DNA from 3 places in the Exiguobacterium sp. s138 genome. Region 3 is predicted to be linked to each of the others. Evidence: riboswitches for the same ligand, from Rfam matches in the RefSeq annotation. Region 3 holds a riboswitch; each other region holds the start of a gene.
The links. A riboswitch is a leader RNA that binds a small molecule or an ion and turns the genes downstream of it on or off. The one in region 3 is predicted to bind lysine.

Region 1 (6,502 bases), on a different contig from region 3:
TCAAGCGTTGTCCGCGCTGCATAGGTACTTGACCACCGTTGAATTTGACGGGTGAATTCAGCGTCCGATACACCGATTGATTCGATGATGACGACGTCTGCATGATGATGCAGGATATCGACATCAATTCCCGCATCCATGTCGGCCCGTGCGTGAATTTTGGCGGTAATTTGACCTTGAATCGCAAGGACGTTTTCGAGATCATCCTGGCTTTTGATATGCTTGGCTTTCAACTTTTTTTTGTACGGAGAACGTTCCCGGACATAATATTCCTTCCCTTGCATCGTCACATAACCGAGATACGGATCTTCATGTGCCTGCATTGCCTTTTGTGAAGTCACGATCCGACGACCTTGGTGAACCGTTTCGACTTCCTGCAAATAAACCGGTACAAACAGTGACGGAACGGACGACTGGGCTTGTTTCATCTCAAGAATCAGGTCCTCATGCTCTCCGCCTGTTCCTTCGACCAAAATATAGTAGCGCTCAAGACCAATCGAAGCCGTTCCGCTGTCGAGCTTATAAACGATATCCTTGATGGTGTAGAATCCCTCTTCCTGCCGGTCCTCAGCATCGATCGATGCGATATACTCCGGCCAAACCGCTTCAATCGCTGCGTACGTGGAAGAATCAAGCCGCTTCATATCCGGCAAGTCGGCGAACCGGCGTTGTCCGTCGACAATCGTCGTCCGCTCTCCGAGTAATTCCGCCTTCTTTTTCTCTGCTTTTTTGATCAGTTTACGGATCGGTCCTTTTGTATTGTCGGTCGTAAAACAGACTTTTCCCGGATTTTTCCCTTTCGCATATTGGCGTAAGTCATCTAAGTAGTGTTGAACATAGGCGGCGATGGCCGGCTTGGCATCATACCCGGCTTCTTCCGCAAACAGTTGGACCGATACGGCCATCCGGATTAAATCGTACAGATAGGATCCGAGATACCCTTCGTCAAAGTCATTAACGTCATAAATGATTTCCCCTTTGGCATTGCCGTGGACCCCGAAATTTTCGAAGTGAAGATCGCCTTGAATCCAGGTCGGTGTCTCCGGCGGCGTATCAAATCCGAGCGGAATCCGGGTCACGTCATAATAAAACAGGTGGGAACTGCCGCGGAAAAAGAGAAACGGACTGACACTCATCTTTTGATACTTCGTTTGCCGTGCCGCTTCATCGAGTCCGCGGACTTCATGATCGTAGAAATCGAGTACTTTCGAGATGGTCAGCTGCCGAATTTCCTCATAGACTTGCGTGAACATGGAAAACCCTCCTTTGTCTAGAAAAAAAGACAGCAAAACGAATCCGCTTTGCTGTCTTTTACCTTCATTCGAAGTGCTTTTTATATTCCCCGTATCCAGCCGAATCAAGCTCTTCTACCGGAATAAATCGGAGTGCTGCTGAATTGATGCAGTAGCGGAGACCTCCGAGTTCAGTCGGACCGTCATCAAAGATATGACCAAGATGACTGTCGGCATTCGCAGAACGGACTTCTGTCCGCGTCATGCCGTGACTCGTATCGAGTTCGACTTCCATCTTGTCCTCTGAGATCGGCTTCGCGAAGCTCGGCCATCCGCAGTTCGAGTTAAACTTGTCTTTTGACGTAAAGAGCGGTGTCCCGTCGACGATATCAACGTAGAGACCCGGTCGCTCCTCATCCCAGTATTCATTGCGGAAAGCGGGCTCTGTCCCGTTCTCCTGCGTAACTTTATACTGGATCGGTGTCAGGCGTTGTTTCAACTCCTGCTCCTTGCCTTGATCTTTCCAGGCTTCCTTGACGAATTTGGCACGTCCCGATCCGACACTGTACATCTGATAACGGAACGGATTTTTTTTATAATAATCCTGATGATACTCCTCTGCCGGCCAGAACGGTTTTGCCGGACGGATATCGACCGCTACCGGTTTCGAGAAACGACCGGACGCATCAAGCGCCGCTTTCGAACGTTCTGCCGCCTGCTTTTGATCTTCGTCGACATAAAAAATGGCCGGTTCGTAAGACTGACCGCGGTCGTTGAACTGTCCGCCGCCGTCCGTCGGATCAATTTGCCGCCAAAAAATTTCAAGCAACTCATCATATGTGATGACCGACGGATCATACGTGACTTCCACCGCTTCTAAATGTCCTGTCGTTTCAGAACAGACCTCTTTATAAGTCGGGTTTTCTGTATGACCACCTGTATAACCGGAAATGACTTGTTCGACACCATCATATTTATGAAATGGTTTGACCATGCACCAGAAACAGCCACCTGCGAATATTGCTTTTGCCATCTAGCTTCCCCTCCTCTGTATAGGTCTATTTTAACGCGTTCCGTGCGGCTACCCTACTATCTTGCTCAGTCAATCTTCGGGGTTCGCTTTTAAGCGGCGCATGACAAAATAAATCGCCGCAAACACTAAAATCAATCCACCGAACGAATACCACATATTATTCATGCGGTACAGCATCTGATAGATCGCTAACGTCACAAGTAAAATCGCAATCGGGATGAATGCCCGTTTAAAGTGATACCAATAGTTCACTGAGGTCGCCTCCATTTTTCTTTTATCTTAATCGATTTCTCACCGTTTGATACGTTTTCCGAATGATTCTTTCTCAAAAGACACAAAAAAAGTCGACTCCGCTTGAAACGGAATCGACTTTTTCAATTACGGACGCGGATGCTCCGGGAATTCCATTTCTTCATAAGGAACGACCGATGTCCGGTTTTTAAATTTATGACCTAACCAAAAGGCAAGGAATAACGGGATACCGACATATGTTGCGGCAATTCCCACCCAGTCAATTTGATCCGCGAGGAACGCGGCGTAGTTTTGACCGACGATGACGAGGAAACAAAGTCCGAACGCAAAGAGCGGTCCAAACGGGAAAGCAGGTGCCACGTACGGCAAATCACTGAGCGAATGACCTTGCGCAAGGAATCCTTTGCGGAAACGGTAATGGCTGATCGCGATACCGAGCCATGCGATGAAACCGGTCATCCCTGATGCATTCAACAGCCACAGATATACTTGACCGCCGAACATCGATGTCAGGAAGCAAAGTGCTCCGATGGCACCGGTCGCAAGCAACGCATTGCGGGGAACACCGTTTTTTGAGACCTGTGCGAACAATTTCGGTGCATCCCCTTGGCGTGCCAACGTATACAGCATCCGTGTCGACGCATACATACCGGAGTTTCCTGCCGATAAGACAGACGTCAGGATGACAGCGTTCATCAATGCAGCTGAGAACGCAAGACCGGCTTTTTCAAAGACAAGTGTAAACGGACTGACTGCTACATCGGTAATATCATTCGAAACGAGGTTCGGGCTTGTGTACGGAATCAACATTCCGATGACGAAAATCGCAAACACATAAAACAGAAGAATCCGCCAAAAGACTTGTTTCACGGCTTTTGGAACGTTTTTCTTCGGATCTTCCGACTCACCGGCTGCGATTCCGACAAGTTCTGTTCCCTGGAAACTGAAACCGGCAACCAGAATGATACCGATGACGGCCGGGATGCCTCCGACGAACGGCGCATCACCTAACGCAAAGTTTTTAAAGCCGACCGGTGCTTCAGATGTGAAGACACCGAAGATCATCGCGACACCGACAATCAGGAAGATGATGACAGTGACTACTTTGATCATCGCGAACCAATATTCCGCTTCCCCGAAACCTTTAACGGAGAAGTAATTTAAACCGATCATCAATAACAGGAACAAAGCACTGAAGTAAAATCCGGGAACATCCGGGAACCAGTAACTCATGACGATTTGCGCCGCAACGAGTTCTACAGCGATCGTAACTGCCCAGTTGTACCAGTAGTTCCAACCGAGTGCAAAGCCAAACGACGGATCGACGAATTTTGCGCCATAGGTTGAGAAGGAGCCGGCGACCGGCATGTAAGCTGCCATCTCACCAAGACTTGTCATCAGGAAGTACACCATGATTCCGACGACCGCATACGATAACAGGGCACCGCCCGGGCCGGCAGCCGCAACGGACGCACCGGAAGCAATGAATAAACCGGTTCCGATGGCACCGCCGATCGCAATCATCGACATGTGACGGGCTTGCAGACCGCGTTTTAATCCTTCTTCAGTTGAATCGAGTTTTCTTTGGGGTTGTAAAGTATTCATCTTATTCGCTTCTCTCTTTTTTAAATTTTTGAGAGGACACTTTTTGAATCGAAAAAAAACAAAAAGCGCCCTCACCTTCCAGAAGGAAGATGAGAACGCAACATAGTAAAATGGATGCGCCCCATTCTACCGTCGTGAAAGATAGCTCCCCACAAGCCAAATCTGACCTGTGACAGTATTAGACCTGTTCGATCTAATCCCAATCGATCATCTTCAAAGCGATGATTGATTTCGGCAATTCTTCCTTTTCAGTCACCTCATCTGCCGCTTGACGACATCCGTGACTGTACTTATAAGAACTGCAACCTCCATCCCACTGGTTGAGTGAGAACTAATTAAGTTAGTTATAATTTCGTTATTACTTCGTCATGTTACACAAAACGTCTTTAAATTGTCAATTCTTTTTTTGAAATGTCGGCTATTCATGGTAAAAATCCGTAATTTTTAGTACACTAAATTATAGAAGTTAACCGAGAGAAAGGATGTTGCTTGAATGCCACAAGAACGTGATCAACTGACCTATCGATTAGAGGAACAAATGCGGGTCATTCTCCGGACATTACGCCGCGAACTCAACCGACTGTTTGAAGGAACCGCGACGCGGAGTGAATTTTTCATTTTGCGCAGCCTGTCCGAAAATGGTCCCCAACGTCCGACTCTACTCGCAGAACAGTTTGAGCTTGCGACAAGTCAGGTAACGGCTTTGACTGATCGTCTGTATAAAGCCGGATTCGTCACGCGGACGCGTTCGACGGACGACAGAAGATCGATTGTTTTAGCATTGACGGCCGAAGGTGAAGCCGCTTTCCGCGAACTTGAAATCGTCCGCCGGAAATATCTCCAAGACCGTTTTGGTACACTCACCGAAGAAGAGCTTCATGCGATGGTCCAGGTCTTCGATAAGATCCTTTTAACGATGGATGAAGAGGCTGTTTCTTCCTAAAAATTGTTTTAAAAAAATATTTATTTTTTCCGCCGACAAAGTTCACTTGACTGTGTACTTTGTCTTTTTTGTTGACTTCATCATCTTCCGCTAAATATTTTTCCATTTCTTGCCGTTATTAAAAGGGGTATATTAGAAGTAACTTATTGAAAATGCGTTTATGAGGAGTTGGGAGGATTTGTTGTCCATCATGAATAATTTCATCATCAATTTTTGTCTACTGTTTACAACGATTACTCTTTTGTTTCTGCCTTTTCGAAATCATCCGCGGATTACACCGAAAACGAACCTGAACGTTCGACTCGTGTTAGGAGGCATCGCCGGCCTGATTTCTGTCCTATTAATGCTCAACAGCATCCAGATTGATGTCGCCCGGATTGATTTACGGATTGTTCCTGTCGTCATCGCCATGATGTTCGGCGGTTTACCGAGCGCTCTCGTCACCGGTGCGATGATTATCGTGACACGTTTTATACTGACACCGGTCGAACAAATGGATGCCGCTGTCGTGTCAACAATCGTCATCGGAGTGTTCATCCTGACGATTGCCGTCGTCCGTCGCTATATCCGGTTGACCTTCTGGAACTTCGAACTGATGATCGGCATCGGTATCGTCTATTCGTTACCTGGCATCTATCTGCTGACGAACAGCTGGACGACCTTCATCGAGATTTCCCTGGCTTACATATTCTTTAACCTGATTGCCGGTTTCGTGACCTATCATCTGTTGACAGAGTTACGACGACACTTTGAAAATATCCAGTACCAGCAAAAACTGGCCATGACCGACGCCTTGACAGGGCTCGCCAACCGCCGCCGGCTTGATGACTCCCTGTCACTCGTCGGTTCAGCAGAAGAAGGCTACTCGCTGATCCTGATTGACATTGATTTCTTTAAGCACGTCAACGATACATATGGTCATGACGCCGGTGACGACGTCTTGCGGCAACTCGGGACGACGTTAGCCTCACTGGCACGACCGGATGATCTGGTCGGACGTTACGGCGGCGAAGAATTTTTAATCATTCTCCCGAACACCTCACTCGCCGATGCGAAGAGCATCGCGGAACTTGCCCGGACGACGGTTGCCCGAAATCTGTTTCCGACGACAGCCGTCCCTGATCTGCAGATTACGATTTCTCTCGGCATCGCGCACTCGAGCAGCTCGCATACGTCTCTTGAAGCCTTACAGCAGGCAGATAAAGCGCTGTATCATTCGAAGGACAGTGGACGCAACCGGAGCACGACCTATACCAAACAATTGCAAGTCGAACAGGCCTGATTCCCGCCCTTTCCCGTCATCCGGTGAAAGGGCGGTTTTTTGACATCACTTTAAGTCGATTGTTCCGGAAAACCGATGCTCTTGACTGTTCCGAAAACAATCATCCGGCTGAGTTGATCTGCCATGTAGGCCGCCGAATAAGGACGACCGTTTCG
Region 2 (6,502 bases), on a different contig from region 3:
TCCTTCTTTAATCAGCGCTGCCCGGTCACACGATTTTTCCATCTCCGGAAAATGGTGTGAACTCATTAAAATCGCTTTTCCGCGCTGCCGTTCCTTGTCGACCAGATTTAAAAAGCGTTCCTGCATCAACGGATCAAGTCCGCTCGTCGGTTCATCGAGCAGATAAACGGGAGCATCCTTCATGAAACAGCCGACCAATGCCAATTTTTGCTTCATCCCTTTCGACATCTTCCGGATTTTCGTTTTCGTTTCAAAAGGAAACTGCTCGAGTAACTCCGACTGACGTTCCGGTTTACTTTGGTGGAGTTGTTGCATCAAATGCAAAATCTGTTCACCCGTAAAATCACCGGGCAGATTAATCTCCCCCGGTAAATAACCGACGATTCGTTTTACTTCCTGAGATTGATTCCAACAGTCGTATCCACCGATCGTCGCATGACCAGAGTCCGCTTGAATCAATCCCATCAATTGTCGGATCGCCATTGATTTCCCGGCCCCGTTTGGTCCGATAAAACCGAACACCATGCCCGGTTCAACCGTAAAGCTGACATCAAATAAACCTCGTTTCGGCGCAAATTCTTTCGTCACGTGTTGCAAATGAATCATCCGAATCGCCTCACTTTTCTGGTGATTGCCGTTAGTACCTTATACCCGTTTTGGTACTTCTTGGGACAGATCCACCCGATAAATCACGAACCGTTCGTCGTGATTTTTTTCGAAAAGTTCTTTCAGACGGACTTCTTCCACCTGTTCGAAAATCGTCTGATGTTCTAAATAATACCGGTATTCGTCTGCCGGATAATACAAAATTAAATCCAGCGGACGGGGACGTCGTTCAACGGATGCCAAGATTTGATCGACCACCTTCATGAAAATCTGGACGGAAAACGGATTAAAGAAGTAACATTTCGTGACATCATCCGGAATCGGATAGCTTTCCGCATACGTATGTTCAAAACGGATGCTGCCCTGACGTCGCTTCATTTTTTTCATGTAAGCCGCTTGATTCCTCAAAGCGTCTTCATAAAACTGTCCGTTCATCTCAACACCGATGACGGAACAATCAAACCGGTCATGCAGATAAAAGTTCAACCGACCTTTCCCGCAGCCGAAATCAATGACCGTATCCGTGTAATCGAAAGGATAGACGGCACATAACTCTTCCAGCGCTGCATAAGGCGTCGGTTCATAGCGATTGTAATGGCTGAACGCATTGTAAAGATGCTGAACATCAATCGTCTCGATGCGCAACCGTTCTTCGTACTCTTTTTCATTCATAATTGATTCCTTCTTTCAAGCATTGTTGGTTTCATCGTACTATACTATGAATGTACACATTTCATTCTATAAGGGGGATAATCCAATGATCGTCGTTACGAATCGGATTAAAGTCAAAAAAGGAATGGCCGCCGCAATGGCACCACGTTTCACCTGTCCAAGCGGTCTTGATACGATGGAAGGATTTGTTCGTGTTGAAGTACTCTTGACGCAAGGACTCGAAGAACATGATGAAATGAATGTCAACATGTACTGGGAAGACATGAAGCATTTTGAATCCTGGCGCAACAGCGATGACTTTAAAGCTTCTCATAAACGTCCGGAACCAACAGACGGAAAACAGGAAGAATCGCCGATGCTCGGCAGTGAAATCATCACGTATGAAGTCGCTTCTGTCAAAGAACGGACTTCTTTATAATTCATGTCAGAACCGCCTTGCCTCCAATTTGGTCGCAAGGTTTTTTTAATTCTTAAGAGACCCCTCACTATATTGATATGGGTTTAAATTGTATGTAATACCATTATTTGTTATCATAAATCCCATACAGAAAGAGAGAGGATTTATTATGCTGAATTCATTATCGATTTTTGAACAGGCCATCCGGTCTTTACCGATTGATCGGCCTCTGACCCGCCAGGATTTGTGTGTGGACAGTTTTTTATTACAACAGGAACAGGATTTATCCGTTTATTATTCACCGATCGGCGAATACATCAATCCTTCCGCGAAAGTCGTTTTCATAGGGATTACTCCCGGATTCGAACAGATGCGAATTGCTTATGAAGAAGCGGCTGATGCCTTCCATCATGGCGCGACAATCGAAGAAACATCGAAAATCGTCAAATACAGTGCCAGTTTTGCCGGTCCGATGCGCCGTAATTTGACAACGATGTTAGACGAACTGGAACTGCATCATCTGCTGAATATTTCTTCAACCGCCACGTTATTTCATACAAATCAGGAACTGTTACACACGACTTCGATTCTGAGACATCCTGTTTTTTACCGAGATAAAAATTATACGGGACATCAACCGAAGATTGACCGGACACCACTGTTGCAACATTACGCTTATGAGCATTTTGCGGCGGAATTAAATCAGTTACCCGACCCTGTCATTTTGGTCCCGTTCGGACGCGTCGTCGAATCGACGGTCCGGACATTGCTTCATCAGGGACGAATCAAAAAACATACCGTTTTGTTCGGTTTCCCCCATCCTTCCGGAGCAAACGGACATCGGAAGCGACAGTTTGAAGAAAATAAAGACTATTTGATGAAGCAATTGAATTCTTATTTCAATACCTAACAAACATCCTTAATTTTTTTTTTGGAATGCGATAAAATTTTATTATGAAAAGAATATGACTATTTTATCGATGAGGTAGAGGCGCGGTCTTGATGAGTATTTGGTCTGAGGATGACAACGAAGACGATCGAAGAAAGGTGAGACCGCCGAAGTATCGTCATGTGTCAGACATGACGATGCTGGTCGAACCGGGAAAGACCCGTTCGATTGCCATACGCGTATTGTATGGAGCACTCCAATTCGGCTAAGAAAGACGCATCCAGCAAGGGTGTCGGCTTTGTTGCCGGTGCCCTTGCTTTTTTCTGTGCAACGGGTCTCATCTTCTAAAAAAGGAGGAGAAACCACAACCATGGTCAATTATTCAGATTCTATCGTCGCACTCGTACCAGCACTTGTCGCCATCGTTTTAGCGATCGTTACACGCAAAGTCGTCATCTCACTCGGTGTCGGGATTTTGATTGGTGCCTTGCTGCTTCACAGCTTCAATCCGTTGGATACTGCAGTTTATCTCGGGAAAAACATCTTCAGCCTGTTTTGGGCAGACGGTGCGTTAAATGAATGGAATGTTTTATTACTTGTTTTCTTACTATTACTCGGTGTCTTGTCGACACTGATTCAAACATCCGGCGGTGCCCATGCCTTCGGTGAATGGGCGACGACGCATGTCAAGACGGCACGTGGTGCAAGACTCGCTGCTTTCGGGTTAGGGATTTTGATTTTCATCGATGATTACTTCAACAGTCTTGCTGTCGGAAACGTCAGTCGTCCGTTAACGGACCGTCGTGGCGTCTCACGTGCGAAGCTGGCGTATATCATCGACTCGACCGCTGCACCGGTCTGTGTCATCAGTCCGTTATCGAGTTGGGGTGCCTTCATCATCTCAATCATTGCCGGTATTTTAACGACGCATTCGATTACGGATTACTCGGCGTTCAGTGCCTTCATGATGATTGTGCCATTGAACTTTTATGCTATCTTTGCTTTGTTACTGACGCTCTACATTGCCTATACGGGAATTGCTGTCGGACCGATGCGGACGCACGAGTTGCGGGCTTTACAAGGCGAATTGTTTGATTCCAACAAAGGGACACCGATGGGAATGGCGGAAGAAGTCAAGGAACACGACGGCGGAAAAGTCCGCGATCTGGTTGTTCCGATCATCGTCCTAGTCATCGCGACTGTCACAGCACTCCTTTGGACAGGTGCACAAGCCCTTGCGGCGGACGGCCGATCCTTTACATTAATCGGTGCTTTTGAAGCGACGGACGTGACACGTTCCCTTGTTTCCGGTGTCGTCATCAGTTTAATCGTTGCGTTCCTGATGCTGATCGGTCGAAAAATTCCGGCACGTGATTACCGTATCAGCATCTGGGCAGGGCTAAAATCGATGTGGCCCGCTGTCGTCATTCTGTTGTTCGCCTGGACGATCATCGCAGTTATCGGCGATATGAAAACCGGGGATTATTTAGCCAGTTTCGTCAGCAAATCGATTCCTGCTTCTTACCTGCCGTTCTTATTGTTCTTGATTGCCAGTGTCATGGCGTTCTCAACCGGAACGAGCTGGGGAACGTTCGGGATCATGTTACCGATCGGAGCCGATTTGATCATGGCAGTCGATCCAAGTCTATTGTTACCGACACTTGCAGCTGTTCTTGCCGGATCCGTTTTCGGTGACCACTGTTCACCGATTTCCGATACGACGATTCTCAGTTCGACCGGTGCCGGTTCACATCATATTGACCATGTCACGACACAGCTACCGTACGCGTTGATCGGCGCAGCAGTATCCGCTGTCGGTTACCTCATTCTTGGTGTCACCGGTTCATCCGTATTCGGCTTCCTCGGTGCACTCGTCGCCTTCGTGATTTTCCTCGTCATGTTGAATGTTCTGTCACGCCGCGGTGAAGTGCCGTCGCAACTTCGCTCGGAGTAAGACGAAGTAAACAAGCCATCCAAAAAAGCCGGACCTGATGAATTCATCGGGTCCGGCTTTCTTTATACGATCTTTTTATGTCAGATCATCAAGGCGCAGACTTCATTTGCAAAGGCAACCGGATCTTCAATCGGCAACCCTTCCATCAACAACGCCTGTTGATACATCAGCTTCGTGTACCGTTCAAATTTCGAACGGTCTTCTGTATACGCTGTCTCAATCGCCTGGAAGACGTCATGTGATGTATTCAACTCCAGGATTTTGACCGCTGCGACATCCTGGTTGTTCGGCATCGCTTTGAGGATTTTCTCCATCTCGATCGATACTGCACCATCCGTCGCGAAACAGACCGGATGTGATTTTAGTCGGGTCGAAGCTTTGACTTCTTTGACGTGTCCTGCGAGTACTTCCTGCATCGCTTTAAACATCTCGGCTTGTGTTTCCGTCGTTTCCGCCTGCTCCGTCTGTTCAATCCCGAGATCACTGCTCATGACGGACTTGAATTCTTTTCCGTCATAGTTAAGGAGCATTTGAATCGCAAACTCATCGATTTCTTCCGTGAAGTACAGGATATCAAATCCTTTGTCTTTCACGAGCTCGGATTGCGGCAACTTATCCAGCCGGTCCGTACTTTCACCTGACGCGTAATAGATGTACTTCTGATCTTCCGGCATCGCAGCAACGTATTCGGCGAGCGTCACCAGTTTTTTCTCCTTGGCCGAATGGAACAGAACAAGATCTTTCACCGTATCTTTTTGCATGCCGTAGTCGTTGTAGATACCAAACTTCAGCTGACGACCGAACGCTTGATAAAACGTCTCGTATTTTTCACGATCATCACGCAGCAACGCTTCGAGTTGTGTCTTGATTTTGCTTTGGATGTTCTTCGCAATCAATTTCAACTGCCGGTCGTGTTGCAACATTTCACGCGAGATGTTGAGCGATAAATCTTCCGAATCGACCATTCCTTTGACGAAGCTGAAGTGATCCGGTAAGAGATCACTGCATTTTTCCATGATCAGAACGCCGTTCGCATACAGTTCGAGTCCTTTCTCGAACTCTTTCGAATAATAATCAAATGACGGTTGCTCCGGAATGAACAAAATGGACTGATAACGGACGGCCCCGTCGGCACTGATATGAATGTGTTTGATCGGTGCGTCAAATCCGTATCGTTTTTCCTGATAGAAGTTGCGGTAATCTTCATCCGTCAGCTCCCGTTTGTTCTTGCGCCAGATCGGTACCATACTATTGACCGTCTTCATGACCGTCACTGACTCTGTTTCATCTGATCCCTCGACCGGACGCTGTTCCGTCTCCTCCATCTCAATCGGATAGCGGATGAAGTCGGAGTATTTCTTGATGATGCTCCGGAGGCGGTACGGTTCTAGGTATTCATCGTAGTTCTCTTCTTCTTCGTTCGCTTTGATGTGCAACGTAATCTCTGTTCCGACTGCCTCTTTTTCGACCTCTTCGATCGTATAGCCGTCGACTCCGCGTGACTCCCACTTGTAGGCGACGTCACTGCCAAACGGTTTCGTCACGACCGTCACCGTATCTGCAACCATAAATGCGGAATAAAAACCGACACCAAACTGTCCGATGATGTCATGGCCGTCTTTCGACTCATTTTCCGCTTTAAAAGCGAGCGATCCGCTTTTGGCAATCGTTCCGAGGTTTTCTTCGAGCTCGTCTTTTGTCATCCCGATTCCTGTATCGCGCAAAATCAGCTGACGTGTTTCTTTATTCGGTTCAATCGTAATTTTATAGGCATCCTTGTCGAACGTGATTGTCTCGTCCGTCAACGCTTTATAATAAATCTTATCCATGGCGTCACTGGCATTCGAAATCAACTCACGTAAAAAGATTTCCTTATGTGTGTAGATGGAATGAATCATCATTTCGAGCAATCGTTTCGACTCGGCTTTAAATTGTTTCGTTTCCATTTTCGATACCTCCTGTTCATGTTTAGCACTCTATCAAT
Region 3 (6,502 bases):
CGTTTTGTCGATGACGGCGACGACGGCATCCGGTGCCAGTTCATGCACGTAATGTCCGGTCGCTCCGTATCCGTGAATGGCGAGTCTCATCCAACCACTCCTTTGTAACTCCGCATCGTCTCAAGCAGATGGGCATGACCGGCTTCCGACTGGCGAACAAGCGGCAGACGAGGTGCCCCGACAGCAAGGCCGATTTCTTCGAGTGCTGCTTTGACGGGAATCGGATTGACATCGCTAAACAATGCTGAGATAACAGGCATCAAATCACTTTGAATCCGGCGTGCCGTCGTATAGTCATTCGCAAGTAACGCTTCTGCCAAAGCTTGCGTTTCTGCCGGGTATGGATTCGACAAGACGGAAATCACGCCTTGTGCCCCCCATGCCATATAAGGAAGAATTTGATCATCGTTACCGCAGAAGACTGCAAAGCCATCTGGTAAGGCCGTCATCAATTCCCCCATGAAACTGACGTCTCCACTTGCTTCTTTAAACGCTTGGATGTTCGGATGTTTGGCAAGTGTGACGGCTGTTTCGACGGAAATCGCGACCCCTGTCCGTGACGGAACATTGTAGAGCATGATTGGCAAATCGACTGCATCCGCAACCGCCGTGAAGTGGGCGACGAGTCCTGCTTGTGATGTCTTATTGTAGTAAGGTGTGACCAGCATGGCAGCATCAGCACCAAGTCGGGCTGCCGTCTGTGTTTTTTCAATCGTTTGAGCCGTATTGTTCGTTCCGGTCCCGGCAATGACCGGTACACGTCCGGCTGTCACACGGATTGCCGTTTCAAGTAACGTTTCAAACTCTTCATTCGTCAACGTTGACCCTTCTCCGGTCGTTCCCCCGACGACTAACGCTTGAATGTTCGCTGCGAGTTGTTGTTCGATCAGTTGTTCAAATACCGCTAAATCCAGCTCACCGGTTGATGTAAATGGTGTAGCCAGTGCTGTTCCTGCTCCTTTAAACATATCGGATTCCTCCTCGTTTCTTACGAATGGATTGAACTTTCAAGTGCTTGCCGTGCTACCTGGACAGCGTTCGAAGCGGCCCCTTTACGGATATTATCGGCGACACACCAGATGTGGAACGTATTGGCGAGACTTTGATCCTGACGAATTCGTCCGACATAGACGTCGTCTGTTCCGCTTGCATCAAGCGGCATCGGATATTGATTATGACTGACATCATCGACTAAAACGACGCCAGGTGCTTCGGCCAGAGCAACACGAATCGCTTCAACACTTGTTTCCTGCTCAAACGTGACATTGATGGCAACGGAATGTGAATTCGTGACCGGGACACGGACACACGTCGCGCTGACGGGCAACTCCGGCAAACGAAAGATTTTCCGAGTTTCGTCAATCATTTTCTGTTCTTCCTTTGTATAACCGTCCGGTAAGAACACATCGATATGCGGCAAAATATTATCATGAATCGGGTGTGGATAGTTGACCGGTTCTTCGCCGCGACTGCCGCGGGCTAAATCCTCGATTCCCTTTTGACCGGAACCGGATACGGCCTGATACGTCGTATAGTTGACGCGCTTCAAACCAAATGGTTGAAGCGGTGCCAAGGCGACGACCGATTGAATCGTTGAACAGTTCGGATTGGCGATCAAACGATCGTTCCGTCCGATTGCCTGCGAATTTACTTCCGGTACGACAAGCGGAATATCTGCCTGCATCCGGAACGCACTGGAATTATCAACGACGAGTGTTCCTGCTGCAGCAAGCAACGGGGCATACTGTTCACTGATGGTACCGCCAGCTGCGAACAGTGCGACATCAATCCCGTCTTTCGTGATGTTTTCCGATAACGCTTGAATCGTGACGTCCTGTCCTTTGAACTGAACGATTTTCCCGGCTGAACGGGCTGAAGCATAAGCTGAAATCTGACGGACCGGAAAATCGTGTTCCGCCAGGACTTGTAACATTTTTTGACCAACGGCACCGGTTGCGCCAATGACTGCGACATGATACATATGATTTCCTCCTTACAGATCGAATGCTTTTGCGATTGCTGCGACAGTCCGTTCGATATCGGCCTGGGCAATCGTATATGAGATGCTGATTTCTGATGTCGTGACTTGATAAAACGTGATGTTTTCCGCCCGGAACGTCGCAAACAATTTCGAAGCGACCCCGGTTGCGTCCCGCATCCCGATTCCGACGACGGATAACTTGGCATGCTGGTTATGACGGTCGACTTTGACCGTCGGGAAACGATTGATGATATCCTGCAGTGCTTCTTCCAAAAACTCTTCTTCATCCAGCGGACAAGAGAAGGAAAGGAAGATGTCACTGTCAAACGTCGTCTGACTGATCATATCGATGTTGACGTGACGTCCTGATAACAGTTCAAAGATATCCGCGACCGCCGAGTTCGTCTGCGGTACATGCTTGATTGACACCGTCAACACGTTTTTCGTTACACTGACGCTCGTGACCGCTTTTTGTTCCATCGTTTCCGTTGCCTCCATGATCCAAGTCCCTCTTTCCGATTCTAATGTTTTTCCGACGAAGATGTGGACGCCGTATTTTTTACCGAGTTCGACACTGCGCATCTCCATGACTTTTGAACCGAGTGCACTCATTTCCATCATCTCATCGTATGAAATGTGTGGAATCGGTTGTGCCGTTGCATGAATCCGTGGATCAGCTGTGTAAACACCGTCGACGTCCGTGTAAATTTCACATCGTTTATCAAGAACCGCGGCCAATGCGACGGCTGTCGTATCCGATCCGCCGCGACCGAGTGTCGTGACATCCCCGAGCTCATTGACGCCCTGGAAACCGGCGACGATGATGACGTCGTATGTCTCCAGTTTTTTCCGGAGCAATTCGCCGTCAATCTGTTTGATTTTACTTTTCGTGTGCAGTCCCATCGTGCTGATGCCTGCCTGGGCCCCTGTCTGCGACAAGGCTTTTATCCCGAGTGAGTTCAGGGCGATGCTGAGTAATGAAATCGTCTGTTCTTCACCGATTGCAAGCAGCCGGTCCAGTTCGCGTCGTTCCGGACGGTCCGTTATCGCCTGCGCCTGAGCAATCAATGAATCGGTCATTTTCCCCATTGCCGACACGACGACGACTAATTTTTCTCCTTGTTCCGTCCGATTCTTCAAATAATTCGCAATTGACTGAATCTGTTCGACAGTCGCAACCGAACTACCACCAAATTTAAGTACAGTTGTCACAATCCTATCTCCTTTTGTCCCGAAACAGAAAAAAACGACGGGCCGGTAGGAGCGTTCCTACGGCCCGTCGTTATCACGATCGGACAAACGATGACAGCGTCATACGTTCTTTTACGTAAGATAGCGCTCCGAAACGTGGGTTTCGGCAGTACAACGGATCTTAACCGTTGTACCAGCAATCAAGAAAAAGCATTTTCTTGTTCACTTCGGCGGATTTCCCCTTTCACATCACTTGGCATGCTTGCCTTGAATAAGTGTTGCTACTGATGTCATCCGCGCCTCTATCTGTCGGTTGTTAGTTACAGTTATAGCAAACATTTTTTGTTAAATCCAGTGATTTGCCAAACTTTTTTTGAATTTTATCATTTTTCAAGTTGCTTCTTCGCTAATGCGAGTTGATCCCGGACGGCCGTAAAACCGGTCCCGCCGTAACTTCCCCGTCGCGCGACCGCCTGAACCGGATCTAACAACGGATAGACATCTTCTGCAATGACCGGATGGAACGTCTGATACGTGGACAGCGTCAAATCTTTTAAGAAACAGCCGCTTTGGACACAATGTAAGACGGCTTTCCCGACGATTTCATGTGCTTCCCGGAACGGAATCCCTTTTGTGACCAGATAATCCGCCAGTTCCGTTGCATTCGAGAAGTCTTGCATCGTCGCCTTCTTGAGCGCTTCTGTCTTAAACGTAGCCGATTCGATCATGCCTGTAAAAATTTGAACGGATTGTAACACGGTATCAGCGGTGTCAAAGACACCTTCCTTATCTTCCTGCATATCTTTATTGTATGCGAGTGGTAATGCTTTCATCGTCGTCAGGAAACCCATCAGATTTCCGTAGACACGACCTGTTTTGCCGCGGATCAGTTCCGCGAAATCTGGATTTTTTTTCTGCGGCATCATGCTTGATCCCGTCGAAAACGCATCGGACAGCTCAATGAACGAAAATTCTTGCGACGCCCAGATGATGATTTCTTCGCAAAAGCGTGACAGATGCATCATGACCGTCGACGCGATGCCAAGGTATTCAATCACGAAGTCCCGGTCTGAGACCGCGTCCAAACTATTCGGATAGACCTGTTCAAACCCAAGTAACTCGGCTGACTTGAAGCGGTCAATCGGGAAAGTCGTTCCCGCCAGTGCCCCGGCACCGAGCGGCGACATCCGAATCCGTTTCAGGTTATCGGTCAATCGATCGGCATCCCGTTCAAACATCCAAAAATAAGCGAGCAGATGATGCGCGAGTGAGATCGGTTGCGCCCGTTGCAGATGGGTATAACCCGGCATGACCGTCTCCACATGTTGCTCCGCCTGTTCCGTAATGACGGATTGCAGGTTGCGAAGACTCGACAGGAGTTCTAAAACATGCTGTTCCATCCAAAGGTGGAGATCAGTCGCGACCTGGTCATTTCGACTGCGGGCTGTATGCAGTTTACCGGCGACCGGACCAATCTGTTCCGTCAGTAACCGCTCGAGATTCATGTGGATGTCTTCATCCACTGTCGTATAGACGTGTTGCTCGAGTGTCGTTTGCAACTGTTTAAGACCGGCTTCGATTTGTTCCCACTCGGTCTTTTCAAGAATTCCCTGTTCATATAACATCTGCGCGTGCGCAAGACTCCCCTGTAAATCAACGGCTGCTAATTTCTGATCAAACGAAATCGATGCTCCGAAGGCCTCCGCTTGAGCGGAAGCACTTTCCGTAAAACGTCCGCCCCATAGTTTCGTCATTTTTTCACGCCTTCCTGACGATGGACACTGGCATGTGTCGAAATCGCAAGACCGTGTAATTTGATGAATCCTTTCGCTGCTTCGTGATCAAAGGCATCTTCTTTTGTATACGTCGCGAGTTTCTCATCGTAGAGCGAAACTGCTGACTGACGTCCTGTGACGGTTGCGTTCCCTTTATACAGTTTGACACGGACTTCACCGGTCACGTCCTGTTGCGTTGCCGTCAAGAACGCTTTGAGACCTTTTGTCAGCGGGGCATGGAACAATCCGTTGTAAATCGTTTCTGCATATTGTTTGCTGAGAATCGGTTTAAAGTGGGCAACGTCTTTCGTCAATGTGATCGTTTCAAGTGCTGCGTGGGCTTTGAGTAAGACTGTCGCACCCGGGCACTCATACACTTCACGTGACTTGATGCCGACCAAACGGTTTTCGACATGGTCAATCCGTCCAACACCGTGTGCACCGGCAATGATATTCAGTTCTGTAATCAGCTTCGCCAGCGGATACGCTGTCCCGTTGATCGAAACCGGAACACCTGCTTCAAAACCGATGATGACTTCTTCCGCTTGATCCGGTGCGTCTTCCGGTGCGACCGTCAAAGCGTATGCATCTTGCGGCGGCTCTGTCCATGGATTTTCAAGGACACCACATTCGTTACTGCGTCCCCATAAGTTCATGTCGATTGAATACGGGCTGTTGAGATTAATCGGAATCGGAACGTTGTTTTCTTTTGCATAAGCGATTTCTTCTTCACGTGACCATTTCCATTCCCGAACCGGTGCGATGACTTCGAGCGACGGATCAAGAGCAGCAACCGAAACTTCGAACCGGACTTGGTCGTTTCCTTTTCCGGTACATCCGTGGGCGACTGCTGTGGCACCGTGGGCATGTGCCACTTCGACCAGTTTTTCAGCAATCAACGGACGAGATAAAGCGGAAATCAGAGGATAGGCTCCTTCATAATGCGCACCATACTGAAGGGCTGGCAAAACAAAGTCATTTGCGAATTCGTCTTTGACATCAAGAACAATCGATTCGATCGCACCGACGAGTAACGCCTTTTCTTTGATGACCGACAAATCTTTTCCTTCGCCGACATCCATACACAATGCGACGACGTCATAATCCTTGCTCAACCATTTGATGGCGACTGAAGTATCCAGTCCACCCGAATACGCTAAAATCAATTTTTGTTTTGTCATTCTTATTTCCTCCTTGAATTCGACTGTATCTTTCTGTATAAAAATTCACTATGAATTATATATATACATAGACTTTTAAAAAAAGAAACCCTTTTTTCAGGATTTCTCAAAAAATCAGCATTAAATTTTTTTCTCCATCGTCCGGTGCGGGATGCCGGCATCGTCAAATTCATCGGAAACAATCGCATAACCTAGCCCTTGATAAAACGGAATTGCCTGGACCTGGGCACCGAGTGTCAAAATCGTCCGACCTTCACGGCGGGCAATCCGCTCCATCGCCTGCATCAGCTCGCCGCCGTATCCTTTTCCTCTTGTCGCCGCAAGGGTCGCGACGCGTTCGACCTTCATCCGTTGCTCATCGTACGGACGGGTCC

Region 1: it holds a riboswitch for lysine, as region 3 does, so the genes downstream of both, KNP91_RS13375 (amino acid permease) here and KNP91_RS12390 (aspartate kinase) in region 3, are expected to answer to the same signal.
Region 2: it holds a riboswitch for lysine, as region 3 does, so the genes downstream of both, KNP91_RS11010 (Na+/H+ antiporter NhaC family protein) here and KNP91_RS12390 (aspartate kinase) in region 3, are expected to answer to the same signal.

The regions. Positions count from the first base shown of each region.
Region 1 covers NZ_JACSMW010000007.1:55,288-61,789, reverse strand. The annotation lists gene KNP91_RS13390 (DUF2252 domain-containing protein) at 1-1,253, opposite strand, end outside; gene msrA (peptide-methionine (S)-S-oxide reductase MsrA) at 1,318-2,265, opposite strand; gene KNP91_RS13380 (hypothetical protein) at 2,335-2,517, opposite strand; gene KNP91_RS13375 (amino acid permease) at 2,644-4,122, opposite strand; lysine riboswitch at 4,257-4,441, opposite strand; gene KNP91_RS13370 (MarR family winged helix-turn-helix transcriptional regulator) at 4,616-5,065, shown strand; gene KNP91_RS13365 (GGDEF domain-containing protein) at 5,256-6,347, shown strand; gene KNP91_RS13360 (TetR/AcrR family transcriptional regulator) at 6,398-6,502, opposite strand, start outside.
Region 2 covers NZ_JACSMW010000004.1:171,386-177,887, forward strand. The annotation lists gene KNP91_RS10985 (ABC transporter ATP-binding protein) at 1-606, opposite strand, end outside; gene KNP91_RS10990 (methyltransferase) at 646-1,278, opposite strand; gene KNP91_RS10995 (heme oxygenase) at 1,364-1,696, shown strand; gene KNP91_RS11000 (uracil-DNA glycosylase family protein) at 1,845-2,585, shown strand; lysine riboswitch at 2,654-2,829, shown strand; gene KNP91_RS11010 (Na+/H+ antiporter NhaC family protein) at 2,935-4,518, shown strand; gene htpG (molecular chaperone HtpG) at 4,599-6,464, opposite strand.
Region 3 covers NZ_JACSMW010000006.1:42,107-48,608, reverse strand. The annotation lists gene dapB (4-hydroxy-tetrahydrodipicolinate reductase) at 1-90, opposite strand, end outside; gene dapA (4-hydroxy-tetrahydrodipicolinate synthase) at 87-968, opposite strand; gene KNP91_RS12395 (aspartate-semialdehyde dehydrogenase) at 989-1,981, opposite strand; gene KNP91_RS12390 (aspartate kinase) at 1,994-3,193, opposite strand; lysine riboswitch at 3,307-3,485, opposite strand; gene argH (argininosuccinate lyase) at 3,556-4,926, opposite strand; gene KNP91_RS12380 (argininosuccinate synthase) at 4,923-6,128, opposite strand; gene KNP91_RS12375 (GNAT family N-acetyltransferase) at 6,249-6,502, opposite strand, start outside.